DNA from 3 places in the Enterobacter sp. UPMP2060 genome. Region 2 is predicted to be linked to each of the others. Evidence: predicted binding sites of a transcription regulator. Region 2 holds the regulator's gene; each other region holds the start of a gene.
What was found. Region 2 encodes PurR, which represses purine synthesis genes. Its sites were predicted from a motif close to CANGCAAACGTTTGCNTG; they were not measured.
Positions count from the first base shown of each region.

Region 1: a site for PurR is predicted at 2,859-2,876, ahead of carA (glutamine-hydrolyzing carbamoyl-phosphate synthase small subunit). Genes of this name have one in related genera too.
Region 3: a site for PurR is predicted at 4,854-4,871, ahead of ACWKXN_RS13065 (nucleoside-specific channel-forming protein Tsx). Genes of this name have one in related genera too.

Region 1 is NZ_JBSKJQ010000004.1:179,859-187,311, reverse strand. It holds gene lspA (signal peptidase II) at 1-159, shown strand, start outside; gene fkpB (FKBP-type peptidyl-prolyl cis-trans isomerase) at 212-661, shown strand; gene ispH (4-hydroxy-3-methylbut-2-enyl diphosphate reductase) at 663-1,613, shown strand; gene dapB (4-hydroxy-tetrahydrodipicolinate reductase) at 1,819-2,640, shown strand; gene carA (glutamine-hydrolyzing carbamoyl-phosphate synthase small subunit) at 3,094-4,242, shown strand; gene carB (carbamoyl-phosphate synthase large subunit) at 4,261-7,453, shown strand, end outside.
Region 2 is NZ_JBSKJQ010000001.1:749,218-756,670, reverse strand. It holds gene ACWKXN_RS03740 (MFS transporter) at 1-1,016, opposite strand, end outside; gene cydH (cytochrome bd-I oxidase subunit CydH) at 1,180-1,269, opposite strand; gene purR (HTH-type transcriptional repressor PurR) at 1,567-2,592, shown strand; gene punR (DNA-binding transcriptional activator PunR) at 2,610-3,521, opposite strand; gene punC (purine nucleoside transporter PunC) at 3,636-4,835, shown strand; gene cfa (cyclopropane fatty acyl phospholipid synthase) at 5,134-6,282, shown strand; gene ACWKXN_RS03710 (riboflavin synthase subunit alpha) at 6,314-6,958, opposite strand; gene mdtK (MdtK family multidrug efflux MATE transporter) at 7,184-7,453, shown strand, end outside.
Region 3 is NZ_JBSKJQ010000005.1:148,040-155,492, forward strand. It holds gene ACWKXN_RS13030 (aldo/keto reductase) at 1-383, shown strand, start outside; gene thiL (thiamine-phosphate kinase) at 445-1,416, opposite strand; gene nusB (transcription antitermination factor NusB) at 1,494-1,913, opposite strand; gene ribH (6,7-dimethyl-8-ribityllumazine synthase) at 1,935-2,405, opposite strand; gene ribD (bifunctional diaminohydroxyphosphoribosylaminopyrimidine deaminase/5-amino-6-(5-phosphoribosylamino)uracil reductase RibD) at 2,493-3,596, opposite strand; gene nrdR (transcriptional regulator NrdR) at 3,601-4,050, opposite strand; gene ACWKXN_RS13060 (SadB/YajI family lipoprotein) at 4,203-4,742, shown strand; gene ACWKXN_RS13065 (nucleoside-specific channel-forming protein Tsx) at 5,010-5,873, shown strand; gene ACWKXN_RS13070 (helix-turn-helix transcriptional regulator) at 5,985-6,665, opposite strand; gene ACWKXN_RS13075 (VOC family protein) at 6,680-7,045, opposite strand; gene secF (protein translocase subunit SecF) at 7,188-7,453, opposite strand, start outside.

The DNA.
Region 1 (7,453 bases), on a different contig from region 2:
CGTCTGTGGCACGGCTTTGTGGTCGATATGATCGACTTCTACGTCGGCGACTGGCACTTCGCGACCTTTAACCTGGCCGATACGGCAATTTGTATCGGTGCGGCGTTAATCGTGCTGGAAGGCTTCTTGCCTAAACCGGCCGCGAAAGAGCAGGCGTAACACACTCGCCCGGTGGCGTAATGCTACCGGGCAAAACAAGCGAGCAATTTGCATGTCTAAATCCGTACAGAGCAACAGCGCGGTTCTCGTTCACTTCACGCTGAAGCTGGATGACGGCTCCACGGCCGAATCCACCCGCAATAACGGCAAACCGGCCCTGTTTCGTCTTGGCGATACCTCCCTGTCTGAAGGTCTTGAGCAGCAGCTTCTGGGCCTGAAAGAGGGTGAGAAAAAAGCCTTTTCGCTGGAGCCGGATGCCGCGTTTGGCGTGCCGAGTCCGGACCTGATCCAGTATTTCTCGCGCCGCGAGTTTATGGACGCGGGTGAACCGGAGATCGGAGCGATTATGCTCTTTACCGCTATGGACGGCAGCGAAATGCCTGGCGTGATCCGCGAGATCAACGGCGACTCTATTACCGTTGACTTCAACCATCCGCTTGCCGGGCGTACCGTTCATTTTGATGTTGAAGTGCTGGAAATCGATCCTGCACTGGAGGCCTGAAATGCAGATCCTGTTGGCTAACCCGCGCGGCTTCTGCGCCGGTGTAGACCGCGCTATCAGCATTGTTGAAAACGCGCTGGAGATTTACGGCGCGCCGATTTATGTACGTCACGAAGTGGTGCACAACCGCTACGTGGTCGACAGCCTGCGCGAGCGCGGAGCCATCTTCATTGAACAAATCAGCGAAGTGCCGGACGGTGCGATCCTGATCTTCTCCGCGCACGGCGTCTCTCAGGCGGTACGTAACGAAGCAAAAAGCCGCGATCTGACCGTATTCGATGCCACCTGTCCGCTGGTGACAAAAGTGCATATGGAAGTGGCTCGCGCCAGCCGTCGTGGTGAAGAGTCGATTCTGATTGGCCATGCCGGTCATCCGGAAGTCGAAGGCACCATGGGCCAGTACAGTAACCCGGAAGGGGGCATGTATCTGGTTGAGTCGCCTGAAGATGTCTTTACGCTGAACGTGAAAAATGAAGCCCGTCTGTCGTTTATGACCCAGACGACGCTCTCCGTAGACGATACCTCAGAGGTGATTGACGCGCTGCGTCAGCGCTTCCCGAAGATCGTCGGCCCGCGTAAGGATGATATCTGCTACGCGACCACTAACCGTCAGGAAGCGGTGCGCGCACTGGCTGAACAGGCGGATGTGGTGCTGGTAGTCGGCTCCAAAAACTCGTCTAACTCCAACCGTCTGGCCGAACTGGCGCAACGCATGGGGAAAGCGGCTTTCCTGATTGATGACGCGTCGGATATTCAGGAAGCGTGGGTTAAGCATGCGGCCTGTGTCGGCGTGACGGCCGGGGCGTCTGCGCCAGATATTCTGGTACAGAACGTCATTTCCCGTCTGCAGGAACTGGGCGGTGGCGAAGCGGTGCCGCTGGAAGGACGTGAAGAGAACATTGTTTTTGAAGTCCCGAAAGAACTGCGCATCGACGCCCGCGAAGTCGAATAGTCCTTTTTCTGATGAAAGGCCAGCACCTCCTGTGCTGGCCTTTTTTTTACCCGTTACTTTATCGTGACGACAAAATCATGTCTTTTACTGATATTTAAGTCGGTTTCACGTTAAATTCTAATTATCGGTGTTTTCAGTTGGCAGTGCTTCTCAAGGCTGGTTAATCTGAAAACGGTTTACATCATTTTAACGTAAGAGAATAACTATGCATGATGCACAGATCCGTGTCGCCATTGCGGGCGCGGGTGGACGTATGGGCCGTCAGCTTATTCAGGCGGCACTTCAGATGGATGGCGTCGCGCTTGGCGCGGCACTGGAGCGTGAAGGTTCGTCGCTTCTGGGAACCGATGCCGGTGAGCTGGCGGGCGCAGGCCACACGGGCGTTACCGTGCAAAGCAGCCTGGAGGCGGTAAAAGAGGACTTCGATGTCTTCATCGATTTTACCCGCCCGGAAGGGACGCTCACGCATCTGGCGTTTTGTCGTCAGCACGGCAAGGGGATGGTGATCGGCACCACCGGTTTTGACGATGCGGGCAAGCAGGCTATCCAGGATGCATCAAAAGAGATTGCGATTGTCTTCGCGGCAAACTTCAGCGTGGGCGTTAACGTCACGCTGAAGCTGCTGGAGAAGGCCGCGAAGGTGATGGGCAACTATACCGATATCGAGATCGTAGAAGCTCACCACCGTTACAAAGTTGATGCGCCATCGGGTACGGCGCTGGCGATGGGCGAAGCGATTGCTCATGCACTTGATAAAGATTTAAAAGACTGCGCGGTCTATACGCGTGAAGGTTACACCGGCGAACGCGTTCCTGGCACTATTGGTTTCGCAACCGTGCGAGCGGGTGACATCGTCGGCGAACACACGGCGATGTTCGCCGATATTGGCGAACGCGTCGAAATTACGCATAAAGCCTCCAGCCGAATGACGTTCGCCAACGGCGCCGTACGTTCCGCTTTGTGGCTTAAAAACAAGAAAGATGGCCTTTTTGATATGCGAGATGTGCTCGATCTCAACAATTTGTAAGCATTATTACCCATCGTGATGTGGTTATTGCAGTCGTAATTGTTTGATTGCATAGGGCAATATTTTATTGCCCTTTTATTTTATCTGTTTCATGGATTATTTTTGCTTAACCCTCTGAATATCTATCTCTTGTGGTGTTTTAACGTTACTGAAATGTAAATTTTGACCATCTGGTCCACTTTATAGTGCTGCGCTAGCTCATTTTTCATTAAACCTGGCACGCAAGCGTTTTCCGCAGTGATTTACCTGATCTTTTTGTCGCTTAAGCCGCATTCCACTCGCCAGGCTTGCAAAAGAGTAAACAAAATATCCGTTTTAAGTTGACTTTTACCCACCAAATCCCCAGAATGCCGCCGTTTGCCAAAAATCCGCTGGCAACACATTTGCATTGATCCATGACATGCTATGAATTAATATGCAAATAAAGTGAGTGAATATTCTCTGGAGGGTGTTTTGATTAAGTCAGCGCTATTGGTTCTGGAAGACGGAACCCAGTTTATCGGTCGGGCCATAGGGGCAACGGGTTCGGCGGTTGGGGAAGTCGTTTTCAATACTTCAATGACCGGTTATCAAGAAATCCTCACTGATCCTTCCTATTCTCGCCAAATCGTTACTCTTACTTATCCTCATATCGGCAATGTCGGCACCAATGCGGCTGACGAAGAATCTTCTCAGGTACATGCGCAAGGCCTGGTCATCCGCGACCTGCCGCTGATTGCCAGCAACTTCCGCAATACCGAAGACCTCTCTTCTTACCTGAAGCGCCATAACATCGTGGCGATTGCCGATATCGATACCCGTAAGTTAACGCGTCTGCTGCGCGAGAAGGGTGCACAGAACGGCTGCATCATCGCGGGTGATAACCTCGATGCGACGCTGGCGCTGGAAAAAGCGAAAGCCTTCCCGGGCCTGAACGGCATGGACCTGGCGAAAGAAGTGACGACAGCTGAAGCCTACAGCTGGACTCAGGGTAGCTGGACGCTGGAAGGCGACCTGCCTGAAGCGAAAAAAGAGAGCGAGCTGCCGTTCCACGTGGTGGCCTACGATTTCGGCGCCAAGCGCAACATCCTGCGCATGCTGGTTGACCGCGGCTGCCGCCTGACGGTGGTTCCGGCACAAACGTCTGCCGAAGACGTGCTGAAGATGAATCCGGACGGTATTTTCCTGTCCAACGGTCCTGGCGACCCGGCGCCGTGCGATTACGCCATCGCCGCCATCAAGTCCTTCCTGGAAACCGACATCCCGGTATTCGGCATCTGCCTCGGCCATCAGCTGCTGGCGCTGGCGAGCGGTGCGAACACCGTTAAGATGAAGTTCGGCCACCACGGTGGTAACCACCCGGTGAAAGACATCGATAACAACACGGTGATGATCACCGCGCAGAACCACGGCTTTGCCGTCGATGAAGCCTCGATGCCGGCTAACCTGCGCGTGACCCATAAGTCGCTGTTCGATGGCACCCTGCAGGGTATCCACCGTACCGATAAGCCAGCATTCAGCTTCCAGGGCCACCCGGAAGCCAGCCCGGGCCCACACGACGCCGCGCCGCTGTTCGATCACTTCATCGAACTTATCGAGCAATACCGTAAGACCGCTAAATAATCAGGAGCCGAGAAGACAATGCCAAAACGTACAGACATAAAAAGCATCCTGATCCTTGGCGCTGGCCCGATCGTGATCGGCCAGGCCTGCGAATTCGACTACTCCGGCGCGCAGGCGTGTAAAGCCCTGCGTGAAGAGGGTTACCGCGTAATCCTGGTAAACTCTAACCCGGCAACCATCATGACCGACCCGGAAATGGCTGATGCAACCTACATCGAGCCGATTCACTGGGAAGTGGTGCGTAAAATCATCGAGAAAGAGCGTCCGGACGCGGTGCTGCCAACCATGGGCGGCCAGACGGCGCTGAACTGTGCGCTGGAGCTGGAGCGTCAGGGCGTGCTGGAAGAGTTCGGCGTGACCATGATTGGTGCGACCGCCGACGCGATTGATAAAGCAGAAGACCGTCGCCGCTTCGACGTGGCGATGAAGAAAATCGGCCTCGACACCGCACGTTCCGGTATCGCACACAACATGGAAGAAGCGCTGGCCGTCGCGGCTGACGTGGGCTATCCGTGCATCATCCGTCCATCGTTCACCATGGGCGGCACCGGCGGCGGTATCGCCTACAACCGCGAAGAGTTCGAAGAGATTTGCGAACGCGGTCTGGATCTCTCTCCAACCAAAGAGCTGCTGATTGATGAATCGCTGATTGGCTGGAAAGAGTACGAGATGGAAGTGGTGCGTGATAAAAACGACAACTGCATCATCGTCTGCTCCATCGAAAACTTCGATGCGATGGGTATCCACACCGGTGACTCCATCACCGTTGCGCCAGCCCAGACCCTGACCGACAAAGAGTATCAAATCATGCGTAACGCCTCGATGGCGGTACTGCGTGAAATCGGCGTGGAAACCGGCGGTTCTAACGTGCAGTTCTCCGTTAACCCGAAAACCGGCCGCCTGATTGTTATCGAAATGAACCCGCGCGTGTCCCGTTCCTCCGCGCTGGCCTCTAAAGCGACCGGCTTCCCGATTGCGAAAGTGGCGGCGAAGCTGGCGGTGGGTTATACCCTCGACGAGCTGATGAACGACATCACCGGTGGCCGCACGCCTGCGTCCTTCGAGCCGTCAATCGACTACGTTGTGACCAAAATTCCACGCTTCAACTTCGAGAAATTCGCGGGCGCGAACGACCGTCTGACCACCCAGATGAAATCTGTCGGTGAAGTGATGGCGATTGGCCGCACGCAGCAGGAATCCCTGCAGAAAGCGCTGCGCGGCCTCGAAGTGGGCGCGACCGGCTTCGACCCGAAGGTGAGCCTGGACGACCCGGAAGCGCTGACCAAAATCCGCCGCGAGCTGAAAGACGCGGGCGCAGAGCGTATCTGGTATATCGCCGATGCCTTCCGTGCGGGCCTGTCCGTCGACGGCGTGTTCAACCTGACCAACATCGACCGCTGGTTCCTGGTGCAGATTGAAGAGCTGGTGCGTCTGGAAGAGCAGGTAGCGGAGCTGGGCATCAACGGCCTGGACGCTGACTTCCTGCGCGTGCTGAAGCGCAAAGGCTTCGCCGATGCGCGTCTGGCTAAGCTGGCGGGCGTGCGTGAAGCGGAAATCCGCAAGCTGCGCGACCAGTACGACCTGCACCCGGTCTACAAGCGCGTGGACACCTGTGCGGCTGAATTCTCGACCGACACCGCCTACATGTACTCCACCTATGAAGACGAGTGCGAAGCGAACCCGTCCGTCGACCGCGATAAGATTATGGTGCTGGGCGGCGGTCCAAACCGTATCGGCCAGGGCATCGAGTTCGACTACTGCTGCGTACACGCCTCGCTGGCGCTGCGCGAAGACGGTTACGAGACCATCATGGTCAACTGTAACCCGGAAACCGTCTCTACCGACTACGACACCTCTGATCGCCTCTACTTCGAGCCGGTTACCCTGGAAGACGTGCTGGAAATCGTGCGCATCGAGAAGCCAAAAGGCGTTATCGTGCAGTACGGCGGCCAGACCCCGCTGAAGCTGGCGCGCGCGCTGGAAGCAGCAGGCGTGCCGGTTATCGGCACCAGCCCGGACGCGATTGACCGTGCGGAAGACCGCGAGCGTTTCCAGCAGGCGGTTGACCGTCTGAAGCTGAAACAGCCGGCGAACGCCACCGTCACCGCCATTGAAATGGCCGTTGAGAAGGCGAAAGAGATTGGCTACCCGCTGGTGGTGCGTCCTTCCTACGTGCTGGGCGGCCGCGCGATGGAAATCGTGTATGACGAAGCCGACCTGCGTCGCTACTTCCAGACTGCGGTGAGCGTCTCCAACGATGCGCCAGTGCTGCTCGACCGCTTCCTCGACGACGCGGTAGAAGTGGACGTTGACGCCATCTGCGACGGCGAAATGGTGCTGATTGGCGGCATCATGGAGCACATCGAGCAGGCGGGCGTGCACTCCGGCGACTCCGCCTGTTCTCTGCCAGCGTACACGCTGAGCCAGGAGATTCAGGACGTGATGCGCCAGCAGGTGCAGAAGCTGGCCTTCGAGCTGCAGGTTCGCGGTCTGATGAACGTCCAGTTTGCGGTGAAAGACAACGAAGTCTACCTGATTGAAGTCAACCCGCGTGCTGCACGTACCGTACCGTTCGTCTCCAAAGCCACCGGCGTACCGCTGGCGAAAGTGGCGGCGCGCGTGATGGCGGGCCAGACGCTGGCGCAGCAGGGCGTGACCAAAGAGATCATTCCACCGTACTACTCGGTGAAAGAAGTGGTGCTGCCGTTCAACAAATTCCCGGGTGTTGACCCGCTGTTAGGGCCAGAAATGCGCTCTACCGGGGAAGTGATGGGCGTGGGCCGCACCTTCGCAGAAGCGTTCGCGAAGGCGCAGCTGGGCAGTAGCTCCACCATGAGAAAATCAGGCCGTGCGCTGCTCTCCGTTCGCGAAGGCGACAAAGAGCGCGTGGTTGACCTGGCCGCCAAGCTGCTGAAACAGGGCTTCGAGCTGGACGCGACCCACGGTACCGCGATTGTGCTGGGCGAAGCCGGCATCAACCCGCGTCTGGTGAACAAGGTGCATGAAGGTCGTCCGCACATTCAGGACCGTATCAAGAATGGCGAATACACCTACATCATCAACACCACCGCAGGCCGCCAGGCGATTGAAGACTCCAAGCTGATTCGTCGCAGCGCGCTGCAGTACAAAGTGCACTACGACACCACCCTGAACGGCGGTTTCGCAACGGCCATGGCGCTGAACGCGGATGCCACCGAGAAGGTGATTTCAG
Region 2 (7,453 bases):
GCATTACCCAGGTTAAACGCACCGATATTCACGGAAGATGAAAGTCCCGGCGCCTCGTGCGCCACACGCATCACGCGCATCTGCAGCGGCGGCACCACGGCGAAAGTGGCGGCTCCCCAGACGACCATCGCAACCGCGGCCCCAAACTCATTACGCGCCAGCCATGGAATGGCAACCATGATGACAATCAGCAGGGTTAAGAAGCCCTTCAGCGTCCCGCTCACGGAACGGTCGGCAAATTTCCCGCCGAGATAGTTGCCAATCGAGAAGCCCACGCCAATCAGCACCAGCATCGCGGTAACGAAGAGAGGCGTTGCGTGGGTGATATCGTGCAGTACCGGTGAAATATAGGTGTAGAGGGTAAACATCGCCCCTGCCCCCAGCACGGTGGTGAGCAGCGCGGAGAGCACCTGCGGGCGCATCAGCACCGCCAGCTCTTTACGCACTTCCGGACGTTCTCCGGCATTGCCTTTCGGCAGGGAGAAGAACAGCGCCACCATTGCAACCACGCCCAGCCCGGCCGTCGCCAGGAAAGACATACGCCAGCCGATCGCTTCTCCCAGCCAGGTTGCCGCAGGCACCCCGCCGATATTGGCAATCGTCAGCCCCATAAACATGGTTGCCACGGCGCTCGCCTGCTTGTGTTTTGGCACCACGCTGGCAGCCACGACCGACCCCAGCCCAAAGAACGCGCCGTGGTTAAGGCTGGTCAGAATGCGCGACAGCATCAATGTGGTGTAGTCCGGCGAAATGGCCGAAAGCACGTTGCCCAGGGTGAAAATCGCCATCAGGAAAATCAGCGCATTGCGGCGCGCGCGGTGCGAAAGAAGAAGGGTCATCAGCGGCGCCCCTACCATCACGCCGATAGCGTAGGCGCTGATTAACATCCCTGCCGCAGGGATAGAGACATCTACGCCCCGGGCAATAACAGGAAGTAACCCCATTGGGGAGAATTCAGTGGTGCCAATCCCAAAAGCGCCAATCGCCAGGGCCAGCAGGGGAAAATTGATTTTCATGCGTCAACTCCGGATGCCGTGTCATGTGGTGACACAGAACAAAGAAGCAGAAAGCATAACATCAATCACAAAAAATGAGAAGTTAACAAAATGGCAAAAGATTTTTGCCAGAGAAGTAACAATCCGGGGAGTCGGGAGGGAGAAGGCTCTCCCTCCGCGTAAATCAGTGCAGCGCAGCCGTCAGACCGGCCGCAACAATCAGAGCCAGCACAACAATGGTGGTGAACAGCGAAAACTTAAGATCGGAACTCATCAATTTTTCTCCTTTTAATCCCCACACGAAAAGTGAGCTTGCTCATTTTTGCACAGATTACGTCAAAAATCTTCCTGGATTTATACTGATAACCACTTTACCTCTTCCCCTTTTCATCAAGATAGGACAAAATTCCACGCTAAATTTATTAGCGTACCGGCCATTGACCCCCTCCTGACGTCCCGTGTCGTTTTCCCGGCGTGCCGCAATTCAAGATTGCGAGATAAGGGTGAGAGAAGGCAAACGTTTACCTTCAAGTTTTTCAGGAGCTTAGGATATGGTCTGGAGTGACATTTAATGGCAACAATTAAAGACGTAGCAAAACGCGCAAACGTTTCCACTACAACCGTATCACATGTAATTAACAAAACCCGCTTTGTGGCGGAAGAGACGCGCAACGCCGTCTGGGCAGCGATCAAAGAGCTGCACTATTCGCCAAGTGCGGTTGCGCGTAGCCTCAAGGTTAATCACACCAAGTCCATTGGATTGCTGGCGACCAGCAGTGAAGCGGCCTATTTTGCCGAGATCATTGAAGCGGTCGAAAAGAACTGCTTCCAGAAAGGCTATACCCTGATTCTGGGCAACGCGTGGAACAGCATTGAAAAACAGCGCGCCTACCTGTCGATGATGGCGCAAAAGCGCGTTGATGGCCTGCTGGTGATGTGTTCCGAGTACCCGGAATCCGTGTTGTCGATGCTGGAAGAGTATCGCCATATTCCGATGGTGGTGATGGATTGGGGCGAAGCGCGCGCAGACTTTACCGATTCCGTTATCGATAACGCCTTTGAAGGCGGCTATATGGCCGGTCGTTATCTGATCGAACGCGGTCACCGCGAGATTGGCGTGATCCCCGGTCCGCTGGAGCGCAACACCGGCGCGGGCCGTCTGGCCGGTTTTATGAAAGCGATGGAAGAAGCGTTGATCAACGTGCCGGAAAACTGGATTGTGCAGGGCGACTTTGAGCCGGAATCGGGCTACCGCGCGATGCAGCAGATCGTCTCCCAGCCGCACCGTCCGACCGCCGTGTTCTGCGGGGGCGACATCATGGCCATGGGCGCGCTCTGCGCTGCCGACGAGCTGGGCCTGCGCGTACCGCAGGATATTTCCGTGATCGGCTATGACAACGTGCGTAACGCGCGTTTCTTCACCCCGGCGCTGACCACCATTCACCAGCCGAAAGATTCGCTGGGCGAAACGGCCTTCAATATGCTGATGGACAGGATCGTCAACAAGCGCGAAGAGTCGCAGTCTATTGAAGTTCACCCGCGTCTTATCGAACGCCGTTCCGTTGCGGATGGTCCGTTCCGCGACTACCGTCGTTAATCGCTTTACGGGGCCAGCTATGCTGGCTCCCGTAACCATTCCCGGTTCAGCGTTTCGCTGTCTCCCAGATAATCCAGCAGCCAGGCCATCGCAGGCGAGACGTCATTTTGCTGCCAGGTGAGGCAGCAGGCCGCATCCGGGAACGGATTCTCCAGCGTCAGCTCAACCCACTCTCCGGTATCGATGCGCGGACGCGCGAAATGAACGGGCACCATCGCGACGCACAGCCCGGCGCTGAGGCACGTCGCCGACGATTCCCAGTCAGGGGCCACCACCCGCCGCTGGTTGTCCAGAAGCCAGGTGATACGCTTGGGCAATGAACGGGACGTATCCTCCAGCACCAGCGACGGCCAGTTGCGCAGCGTGTCATCGCTGAGCGGCCCTTCCATCGCCGCCAGCGGATGATCGCTTGCCACCACGCATTTCCAGCTCAGCATCCCCATATCGCGAAAAGCGTAACGTCCCCCGACCGGGATCGCCTGCGTGGCCCCAATCGCCATCTCTGCCCTGCCGTCCGCCAGCGCATCCCAGACGCCGTTAAACACCTCCTGCGAGACCCGCAGCTCGACGTCAGAAAAATGACGGTAGAAATCGACGATCATCTGCCGGGTGCGTTCCGGCTTAACGATATTATCCACCGCGATGGAAAGGTGTCCCCGCCAGCCGTTAGCGATCTGCTGACACTGTTCGCGGGTGATCTGCATTTTTTTGATAACAGAACGCCCTTCCTTCAAAAACCACGCGCCTGCGGGCGTTAATTCCACATCACGATGCCGCCGTTCAAACAGCGGAACCGCCAGCCACTCCTCCAGCTGGCGCACCGTGTAGCTGATTGCCGAAGGGACGCGGTGCAGCTCCTGCGCCGCACCGCTAAAGCTGCCGTTACGCGCAACAGCATCGACCACTTCAAGAGAATAATCTGACCACATTTTCTGCCTGCAAAATTTTTGAATGCACCAGCCAAATATTAGCGTTTCACAAGCAGCTTTGCACTCCCTACACTCAGCGCCAATGTATACCTGCCTCCTCAGGAGAATAAAATAATGCAACCCAGGAACGGTTTTTTAGTCTGGCTCGGCGGCTTAAGCGTGCTGGGCTTTTTGGCCACCGATATGTACCTGCCGGCGTTTGCCGCCATGCAGGAAGATTTACAAACGCCGGCTGCCGCCATCAGCGCCAGCCTGAGTTTATTCCTCGCCGGCTTTGCCTTCGCACAGCTGCTCTGGGGACCGCTCTCGGATCGCTTTGGTCGTAAACCGGTGCTGTTGCTGGGCCTGGCCATTTTTGCCGTGGGCTGCCTGGGAATGTTATGGGTTCGCGATGCCACCTGGCTGCTGGTGCTGCGTTTTATTCAGGCCGTGGGCGTCTGTGCCGCGGCCGTGACCTGGCAGGCGCTGGTCACCGACTATTACCCTGCTAACCGCACAAACCGTATCTTCGCCACCATTATGCCGCTGGTGGGCCTCTCACCTGCCCTCGCTCCCCTGCTGGGCAGCTGGATCCTCGCGCATTTCGACTGGCAGGCCATTTTCGCCACGCTGTTTGCCATTACCCTGGTCCTGATGCTGCCGGCGTTCGCCCTTAAGCCAGCGCATAAAAAAGAAGCGCATGCAGACGCGAAGCCGATTACCTTCACTTCCCTGCTCAGCGCCAAAGCGTATCGCGGGAATGTCCTGATCTATGCCGCCTGCTCGGCAAGCTTCTTCGCGTGGCTCACCGGCTCGCCGTTCATTCTGCACGATATGGGCTACAGCCCGGCAGCCATCGGCCTGAGCTATGTTCCGCAGACCATCGCGTTCCTGGTAGGCGGGTACGGCTGTCGCGCGGCGCTGCAAAAGTGGGAAGGTCAGCAGATGCTGCCGTGGCTGCTGGTGCTATATGCGCTGAGCGTTATCGGGACCTGGGCCGTTGGCTTTATTCCTGGCGCCGGTCTGGCCGAAATTTTGATCCCATTCTGCGTGATGGCCGTTGCGAACGGGGCGATTTACCCTATCGTTGTAGCCCAGGCGCTGCGTCCCTTCCCGCAGGCAACAGGCCGCGCCGCCGCGCTGCAGAATACCCTGCAGCTGGGGCTGTGCTTCCTGGCAAGCCTGGTTGTATCGGCGCTGATTGCCACGCCGCTCCTGACCACCACCAGCGTGATGCTGGTGACCGTTGCGCTGGCGGTGTTGGGCTATCGCATGCAGGCCTCCGCGCAGCGTGAGCAGGAAAAGAGTGCTCAGGTTGAAACGTCACATGCCTGATTGCGCCAGAAATCATGTTAATTTTCAGTGATTAGGTTGCTAAGAATTTTCTATTGAATCACCAAATTTTGAGGCCTATACTAAATTTGGTTCGATTAAATACGATAAATATTAATTGTTAACGGGAGCCGGAGTGCTCCCGTTTTACCATGGAAGGCATTTCGGCAAGGGTTATCTCCCTTCCTCTGTTCTACGTCGGATACTAGCCTCGCGGTATTTACCGTGAGATTTCTCACAAACCAAAAAAAGCGTCTACGCTGTTTTAAGGTTCTGATCACAGTAGGGTGATGGAGAAGCTATGAGTTCATCGTGTATAGAAGAAGTCAGCGTTCCGGACGATAACTGGTCCCGGATCGTCAGTGAACTGTTAGGTCGAGCAGGCATCACTATCAATGGATCATCGCCATCCGATCCTCAGGTTAAACATCCCGACTTTTTTAAACGCGTGCTGCGAGAGGGATCGTTAGGCCTGGGAGAAAGCTACATGGACGGCTGGTGGGAGTGCGAACGTCTGGATACCTTTTTCGCCAGCGTGCTGCGTGCCGGTCTTGAAAATCAACTCCCTCGCAATCTGAAAGACACCCTGCGCGTCGCCTCTGCCCGACTGTTCAATCTGCAAAGTAAAAAACGCGCATGGATCGTAGGCAAAGAGCACTACGATCTTGGCAACGACCTGTTCAGCCGTATGCTGGACCCTTTCATGCAGTACTCCTGCGCCTACTGGAAAGAGGCGTCGACGCTTGAAGAGGCCCAGCAGGCCAAGCTGCGTCTGATTAGCGAGAAGCTGCAGCTCCAGCCGGGTATGCGCGTGCTGGATATCGGCTGCGGCTGGGGCGGGCTGGCGTATTTTATGGCGAAACACTATGGCGTCAGCGTCGTCGGCGTCACGATTTCAGCGGAACAGCAAAAAATGGCGCGGGAACGCTGCCAGGGCCTCGATGTGGATATCCGACTGCAGGATTACCGTGACCTGAACGAACAGTTTGACCGGATCGTTTCCGTCGGCATGTTCGAGCACGTCGGGCCGAAAAACTACGCTACCTATTTTGAGGTGGTGGATCGGAATCTGAAACCGGACGGCATCTTCCTGCTGCACACCATCGGCTCTAAGCGAACCGACAATAACGTCGACCCGTGGATCAACAAATACATCTTTCCGAATGGCTGTTTACCGTCAGTCCGCCAGATTGCCAACGCCAGTGAACCCCATTTTGTAATGGAAGACTGGCACAACTTTGGCGCGGATTACGACACCACGTTGATGGCCTGGCATGCGCGTTTTCAGGAAACCTGGCCTGAGATTGCGGAAAACTATTCTGAACGATTCAGGCGGATGTTTAGCTATTATCTGAATGCCTGCGCGGGGGCGTTTCGCGCACGGGATATTCAGCTCTGGCAGGTGGTATTCAGCCGTGGGATTGAACACGGATTACGTGTCGCACGCTAAAAAAATAACCCCGGATGCCCGGGGTTATTTTTTATTCTTCTTCTGCGGTGGTCTTTATTATTGCCGCTTCTTTTGCTGCCAGCACGCGCTCAACCGTATCCACCACCGCCTGGGTTTGCGGATCGATTTCAATATTCACGCGATGCCCCAGTTTTTTGGCGCCCAGCGTGGTGCGCTGCAGCGTTTCAGGAATTAAATGCACGCAAAAACGCGTTGGCGTTACTTCACCCACCGTCAGGCTAATCCCGTCAATGCCAATAAATCCTTTATAGAGGATGTATTTCATTAATGAAGGATCCTGCATTTTAAACCAGATTTGACGGTTATTTTCCGAGGTCACGATTTTTGCCACTTCAGCGGTGGTCATGATGTGACCGGACATCAGGTGGCCGCCAATCTCATCGCTGAACTTTGCCGCCCGCTCAACGTTGACGGTATCTCCCACCGCCAGCTCGCCAAGGTTGGTGATGCGCAGCGTCTCTTTCATCAAATCAAAGCTAATCTGGTTGCCGTTAATTTCGGTAACGGTCAGGCAGCAGCCGTTATGAGCAATCGACGCGCCTGTTTCAATGCCCTCAAGCATATATTCCGGCAGCTCAACAACATGAGTACGGAAATTAGGTTTTTCATCAATGGACACCACTTTGGCGGTGCCCTGCACAATACCAGTAAACATGCTTACAACTCCTGTTTTTTCCGGACGGTGGTGACACCGTTTAATCCCACCACAATAACAGTTGGAAAAAGAGGTTGCCAGCGGAGCGCATTTTCTGGCGATTTTTTCACTAGATAAATAGCTAAAGCCCGCTACAATAGCTGGCACCCCCCTGCATTTTCTTCTTGTTGCCCGTTTCGGCGGCTTTTTTAGTCTCTCAAATAACAACAAAATAAAGGTGTTCACGTGCAGAAGTACATGAATGAAGCGCGCCAGCTATTGGCACTGGCTATACCAGTGATCGTCGCGCAAGTGGCCCAGACCGCAATGGGATTTGTGGATACGGTAATGGCAGGTGGCTATAGCGCCACCGATATGGCGGCCGTTGCTATCGGCACGTCAATCTGGCTTCCGGCCATCCTGTTCGGCCACGGTCTGCTGCTCGCGCTCACGCCGGTTATCGCTCAGCTCAATGGCTCGGGTCGTCGCGAGCGCATTGCCCATCAGGTTCGTCAG
Region 3 (7,453 bases), on a different contig from region 2:
TGCCGCTGTGCCATCAGGAGGGCGTGGCGGTGATCCCGTGGAGCCCGCTGGCGCGCGGCCGCCTGACCCGTCCATGGGGTGATACCACGGCTCGCCTGGTATCGGATGAAGTGGGAAAGAATCTCTATGGCGGTACAGAAGCCAGCGATGCGCTGATTGCCGAACGTTTAGCCGGGATCGCCGACGATACCGGTGCAACCCGCGCTCAGGTGGCGCTGGCGTGGCTGCTGGGCAAGCGCGGGGTCGCTGCGCCGATTATTGGAACGTCGCGGGAAGAACAGCTTGATGAGCTGCTGAATGCGGTGGATATCACGCTGACGCCGGAGCAGATTGCCGAGCTGGAAACACCGTATCAGCCCCACCCGGTGGTGGGGTTTAAGTAAGCCCATCTTTTGTAGGCCGGGTAAGGCGGAGCCGCTACCCGGCAGTACAGCGCGCACAAACTTACGCGAAGTGATCGTATCCTTTCCAGTCCAGCGTAACGGGCGCACCGTCTTTCACAAACTTCAGCCCTTCACTCTCCGGCATGATCTGACCGATGCAGGTAAATTTCGCGCCGAGATGCGCTAACGCCACGTCCAGCGTTCCACGGTTGAGCTCTGGCACCGTGAAGCACAGCTCGTAGTCTTCACCACCGGACAGCGCCCAGCGCAGGGCCTGCTCAGGCTCTACATGGCGAAGCAGTTGCTCCGAAAGCGGGAACAGATCCAGGTCAACGCGCGCGCCTACGCCACTGGCCTTCAGGATATGCCCGAGATCCGAGATCAGCCCGTCAGAGAGATCGATAGCCGAGCTTGCCCGTTCGCGCAGCGCCTGTCCGTGCAAAATACGCGGCGTTGGCCGCAGATGGCGTTTCACCAGATACGCCACGTCGTCAGCATCTTCAACCGTTAAACGGTTCTGCAGGATCGCCAGCCCTGCCGCGCTGTCGCCCGGCGTACCGGTCACGTAGATCCAGTCGCCCGGTTTTGCGCCTGAGCGCTTCAGCGCGCGGCCGAGCGGCACGTAGCCGTGGATCGCCAGCGTCATCGACAGCGGACCGGCAGTCGTATCGCCGCCAATCAGCTGCATATCGTAATAGCTAAGCTGCTCAAACAGCGCATCGCTAAAGGCTTCCAGCCAGGCTTCATCTACCTCTGGCAGGGTCAGAGCCAGCGTCAGCCACGCGGGATCGGCACCCATCGCCGCCAGATCGCTGACGTTAACCGCCAGGGCTTTATACGCCAGATCGGCAGGATCGATATCCGGTAAGAAATGACGGCCGCACACCAGGGTGTCGGTGCTGATTGCCAGCGTCTGTTTTTCGGGAATATTGAGAAGTGCACAGTCATCGCCAATGCCGGTTTCAACATCAAGACGAGAGGTTCTGACACGGTCGAAATAACGGGCAATCAGGGAGAATTCGCCGCATGCCATACGTTATGCCTCAGCAAATAAAAGAAAAAACCGGAGCCGCACTGCCCGTCAGGCAATGCAGAACTCCGGTTTGCGGATCACTTTTTGTGGGGACGGATCGCAGGTGCTGCTTTATCAAGTACGCCGTTTACAAACTTGTGGCTGTCTTCAGCGCCGAAGGTTTTCGCCAGTTCGATCGCTTCGTTGATGGCCACTTTATACGGCACATCATCACGTTTAGACAGCTCAAACAGCGCGATACGCAACACTGCTTTTTCCACCTGGCCCAGCTCTTCGAGCAGACGGGACAGGTATGGCTTCATCAGGCCATCGAGATACGCGCTATTAGTCGCCACTCCCGACAGCAGTTCGCGGAAGTACAGAACGTCAACGTCTTTTACGTCCTGTTCTGACAGGAACTGGTATTCAACATCAGCGATGTCGTTCTGGGACAACTGCCAGGAGTAAAGTGCCTGGACGGCACATTCACGGGCGCGGCGACGAGCAGCAGGTTTCACGGAATTCCCCTTACAAAAAAATCAGGCCTTGATGGCTTTCAATACATTGATCATTTCAAGCGCGGTCAGTGCAGCTTCTGCACCTTTGTTACCGGCTTTGGTGCCAGCACGTTCGATGGCTTGTTCAATACTTTCGGTGGTCAGCACGCCGAACGCGACAGGAATTTCAGCATCCTGCGCAACGTGTGCCAGACCGTTGCTTGCACCGCCCGCAACGTATTCGAAGTGCGCAGTGCCGCCACGAATAACGGTACCCAGCGCAATCACCGCGTCGTATTTACCGGTTTTCGCCAGCGCGCCCGCCGCCAGTGGCAGTTCGTAAGCGCCTGGAACCCAAACAACGGTAATGTTGTCATCTTTAACCTGGCCGATACGTTTCAGGGCGTCAATCGCACCTTCCAGCAGGCTGTCGTTGATGAAGTTGTTGAAACGCGCAATGGTGATGGCGACGCGAGCGTCCGGGGTAGCTACAGCAGCTTCAATAATGTTCATACTCTTCCTTTACGGGTTCATTTGGCCCCGCAGGGGGGCGGATTTTATCATAATACTTTGCGCACTGCTTCCCTATTTCAGGAGCAATTACGCTGTCGTTAAGTGGAGGCAGACATCCGGGCCTACCGGACGAATCTCGCTAAATTTGAGTTGCGGTGCGTCGGCCAGTTTTTCAAGGCCGGGCAGCACAAACAGGCCGCGCGCGTCGTGACCTAACAGTTTAGGCGCAACGTAAACAATCAGTTCATCCACCAGTCCGGCCTGTAAAAGCGCACCGGCGAGCGTTGGCCCCGCTTCAACCCAGATGCTGTTCACCTGCTGCTTGCCGAGCAGCATCATCAGCACTACCAGATCCAGATGACCGTTATGCTCCGGCACCATAATGCTGCGCACGCCTTCCGGCCATTCGCGCGCATCTTCTTTAGTGCGGGCAATCCAGGTTTCACCCGGCTGCTGCACGATGCGGTGCTCCGGCGTCACGCGGTTCTGGCTATCAATGATAATACGCAGCGGCTGGCGCAGGTTCTCCTGCGGGTACAGCGCCTGGGTATCGGCATTCAGTTCGTCCCAGCGCACGGTCATGGCCGGATCGTCAGCCAGAACGGTTTCACTGCTGGTGAGAATAGCATGGCTTTGCGCGCGAAGACGTTGCACATCGCGCCTTGCCTGTGGTGAGGTTACCCACTGGCTTTCGCCGTTTGCCATCGCCGTACGACCGTCCAGCGAGGCGCCCAGCTTGAGCTGAATATACGGGAACCCCGTGCGCATGCGCTTCAGAAAGCCTTTGTTGATCGCTTCCGCGTCATGCATCATCAGCCCATGGCTGACGTCGATGCCTTCCTGCTGCAGGCGATACAGACCTCGTCCGGCAACCTGCGGATTCGGGTCCTGCATCGATGCGACCACGCGTGAAACGCCTGCCGCGATCAGCGCTTCGCAGCACGGCGGCGTACGCCCGTGATGGCTGCAGGGCTCCAGCGTGACGTAGGCTGTGGCGCCGCGCGCCTTCTCACCCGCCATGCGCAGCGCATGAACCTCGGCATGCGGCTCGCCGGCACGATAGTGAAACCCCTCCCCTACGATCTCGCCATCTTTAACGATAACGCACCCGACGTTCGGGTTGGGATGGGTGGTAAAACGACCGCGCTGCGCCAGCTTCATGGCTCGCGCCATGTAAATCTCATCCTGCATGAGCTTAATCCTGTAAGCGGGCGATCTCTTCGCCAAACTCTTTGATGTCTTCGAAGCTGCGGTAGACCGAGGCGAAGCGGATATAGGCAACCTTATCGAGCTTTTTCAGCTGCTCCATCACCAGGTTACCGATCATTTTGCTCGGCACTTCACGCTCACCCAAACCACGAAGGTAAGATTTTATGTGGTTTAACGCCATCTCAACGTCATCCGCGCTGACGGGACGTTTTTCCAGGGCCTTCAGCATCCCGCTGCGCAGTTTCTCTTCGTTAAACGGCTCGCGCACGTCGTTGCTTTTCACCACGCGCGGCATTACCAGCTCTGCAACCTCAAAGGTCGTGAAACGCTCGTTGCACACCAGACACTGCCGACGACGGCGTACGGATGACCCTTCGCCCACAAGACGAGAGTCGATGACTTTGGTATCCACAGCGGAGCAGAATGGGCAATGCATACGGTATCCCTGTTATGTGGTTAACTAATTTTCATTTTACCCTGATCTGGCCTGACAACAAAGGAAGAGCTTTTTGAGACAAAGGATCTATGTCTGACACGTCGAGGCTGGCTACCATTAAGGCGATCCGTTATTTCAAGGAAATAAACGCAATGACAAGACGTTACCTTAAAATTTTGCTGGTGGGGAGCCTCTTCACCCTTAGCGCCTGTGCACAGCAAACCGAAGTCCGTCAGATGAAACAGAGCGTGAACACGCTCAATGCGGCGATGGACAAACTGAACAAAGAAACGGTGAAGATCACCCAGCAAAACGCGCTAAACGCCAAATCCAGCAGCGGGGTTTATCTGCTGCCGGGAGCGAATACGCCTGCGCGTCTCAATAGTCAGATTGGCACGCTAAAAATGTCTCTGGTGAATGTGGCGGCGAATGCAAATGGTACTCGCGCAACATTACGCATTCATGGCGAGTCCAACGATCCGTTGCCCGCCTTCAGCGGCACCGTCGAATGGGGACAGATTCAGGGCACCACTGAGAGCTACCAGGAGGTGAATGTTAACAGTCAGCTGTTCACCGCTCCGGCCAGCGTGCTGGCACCAAGCGATGTTGACATTCCGCTGCAGCTTAACGGACTGACTCCGGATCGGTTAGATTTCATCCGCATTCACGATATCCAGCCCGCCGCGCAATAACCCTCCCTTTAGCGGAGTGAAATGTCACTCCGCTAACATTTACATTTCGTATGGATTGGCAACATAAATGATTGCCGCTACAATCCCGCCCGTTTAAAGTACGCAAACGTGAACGCAATCGATTACGCGCGTGAGAGATATGTGAAACAACACATATTTTTGTGAGCAGGGATTCCTATAATAGGCACCGCAGAAACACGAAATATTTAGAAACGCAATTCGCGCATTTTTCACTCCCGGAAGGGAATTTCAATCAGTGGCATGATTATGAAAAAAACATTACTCGCAGCCGGCGCCGTGCTGGCACTTTCTTCCTCTTTCACTGTTAACGCAGCGGAAAACGATAAACCACAATACCTCTCCGACTGGTGGCACCAGAGCGTTAACGTGGTCGGCAGCTACCACACGCGCTTTTCTCCAAAGCTGAACAACGACGTCTACCTGGAATACGAAGCGTTTGCTAAAAAAGACTGGTTTGATTTCTACGGCTACATCGATATTCCTAAGACCTTTGACTGGGGCAACGGCAACGATAAAGGTATCTGGTCAGACGGTTCCCCGATGTTCATGGAAATCGAACCGCGTTTCTCTATCGATAAGCTGACGGGCACTGATCTGAGTTTTGGTCCGTTCAAAGAATGGTACTTCGCCAACAACTATATCTACGATATGGGCGATAACAAAGGCAGCCGTCAGAGCACCTGGTACATGGGTCTGGGTACAGACATCGATACCGGTCTGCCTATGGGACTGTCCCTGAACGTGTACGCGAAATACCAGTGGCAGAACTATGGCGCTTCCAACGAAAACGAGTGGGATGGCTACCGTTTCAAAGTGAAATACTTTGTGCCAATCACTCAGGTTTGGGGTGGCCAGCTGACCTACATCGGCTTCACCAACTTCGACTGGGGCTCAGATCTGGGTGATGACAAGAACCGTACCAGCAATTCTATCGCGTCCAGCCACGTTCTGGCTCTGAACTACGATCACTGGCACTACTCCGTAGTCGCGCGTTATTTCCATAATGGCGGCCAGTGGAAAGGTGGAGATACCGTGAACTGGGGTGATGGTGACTTCACGTCAAAATCAACCGGTTGGGGTGGCTACCTGGTTGTAGGTTATAACTTCTAACCTTGTGGTGGGTGCCGGGTGGCGGCTACGCCTTACCCGGCCTACATAACCGGTAGGCCCGTGCAAGCGCAGCGCCGCCGGGCAAAAAAAGCCAGCTCAAGCGCTGGCTTTTTACTGCTTAACCTTCCGCAAAAAATCCGCCAGAGACCTGTCCGCACTCTCGCTAAACCGCCTCTCCGTCTGCACAATATTGAGACAGCGGTCGAGCCGGAAACAGCGATAGTCGTCGCGCCGTTCGCACCACGCCGCCAGCAGCCAGCGCTCCCCCCAGAAGAACAAGCCCAGCGGCTGAACCTCGCGCTTTGAGAGCTGTCCGGCTTCATCACGGTAATGCAGCGCCAGCACGCGCTGGGCGGAAATCGCCTGATGGATCCTGTCAAAATCGCTGCGGGAGTGGCTTTGCATGCAAAAATCCGGGGCGTAGATCCGCGTCTGCTCCGCCTTTCGACGACTTTCCTCGGGCAGGATAGCCAGCACCTTCTCCTGAGCCGACTCCAGCTCGCGCGAAAGCGATTCCCCTCCCCAGGTTTTGAGCAGGCGAATCGCGACGATCAGCGCCTCTGACTCCTTATTTGTCAGCATCAGCGGCGGCAGGTCAAAACCCGACATCAGCCGATATCCGCTCCCCGCCTCACCTTCCACCGGCACGCCGGAAAGCGACAGATCGCGGATATCGCGGTAGACCGTGCGCTCGGACACGCCAAGCCGGTCCGCCAGATGCGCTGCCGTTGTCAGACGCCTGCCCCGCAGGATCTGCACAATCTGAAACAAACGGTCAGCGCGTCGGGTCATATCTTATTCCGCTCTCAGGCAGGTTGATGGAGGCCGACGCGGTTACCCTCGCTGTCGGTAAACAATGCGATAGTGCCAATGCCATGCGGCAGTTCCAGCGGGCCAAACACGCACTCGCCGCCCGCAGAGGCGATGCGATCGAGCGTGGCCGCCAGATTGTCAGTATGCAGGTAGATAATAGCGCCCTGCAAAGACGGTGTAACGCCGTCAAATTTTGCCAGCGCCCCGCCGGTATACGGATCCTCATGCGGGAAAACGGCCAGCTCCGCACAGTCCATTTTCTCGCGACGCAGCGCGAGCTGCATCACCGGCTCATAAAATTTGATGGCGCGATCCATATCCGCGACCGGAATTTCAAACCAGTTAATGACGCTTTTCATACATCCTCCTGCCTGTTGTTTGGGTTCAGAAGGAGTCTACGACAGGCCTCCTGACAGCATACTGTCAGGAGTGTTTGTCAGGAGCAGATAAAAAAAATCCCGGTCAACAGACCGGGATTTCGATAACGCGCTAAACGTCGCCTTACGGCAGAATGGACGGCTGATCCGCCCCTTCTTTCTCGACTTTCTGCTGGAGCAGGTGCTCGCGCTTCATGCCGAGTTTCAGTGCCAGAGCGGATGCGACGTAGATAGACGACGCCGTACCGATGGTGACACCGATCAGCATGGTCAGCGAGAAGCCTTCCAGTACCGGACCACCGAAGAGGAACAGCATCAGGATCACCATCAAAGTGGTACCGGATGTGATCAAGGTACGGTGCAGCGTCTGGGTCAACGACACGTTAAAGA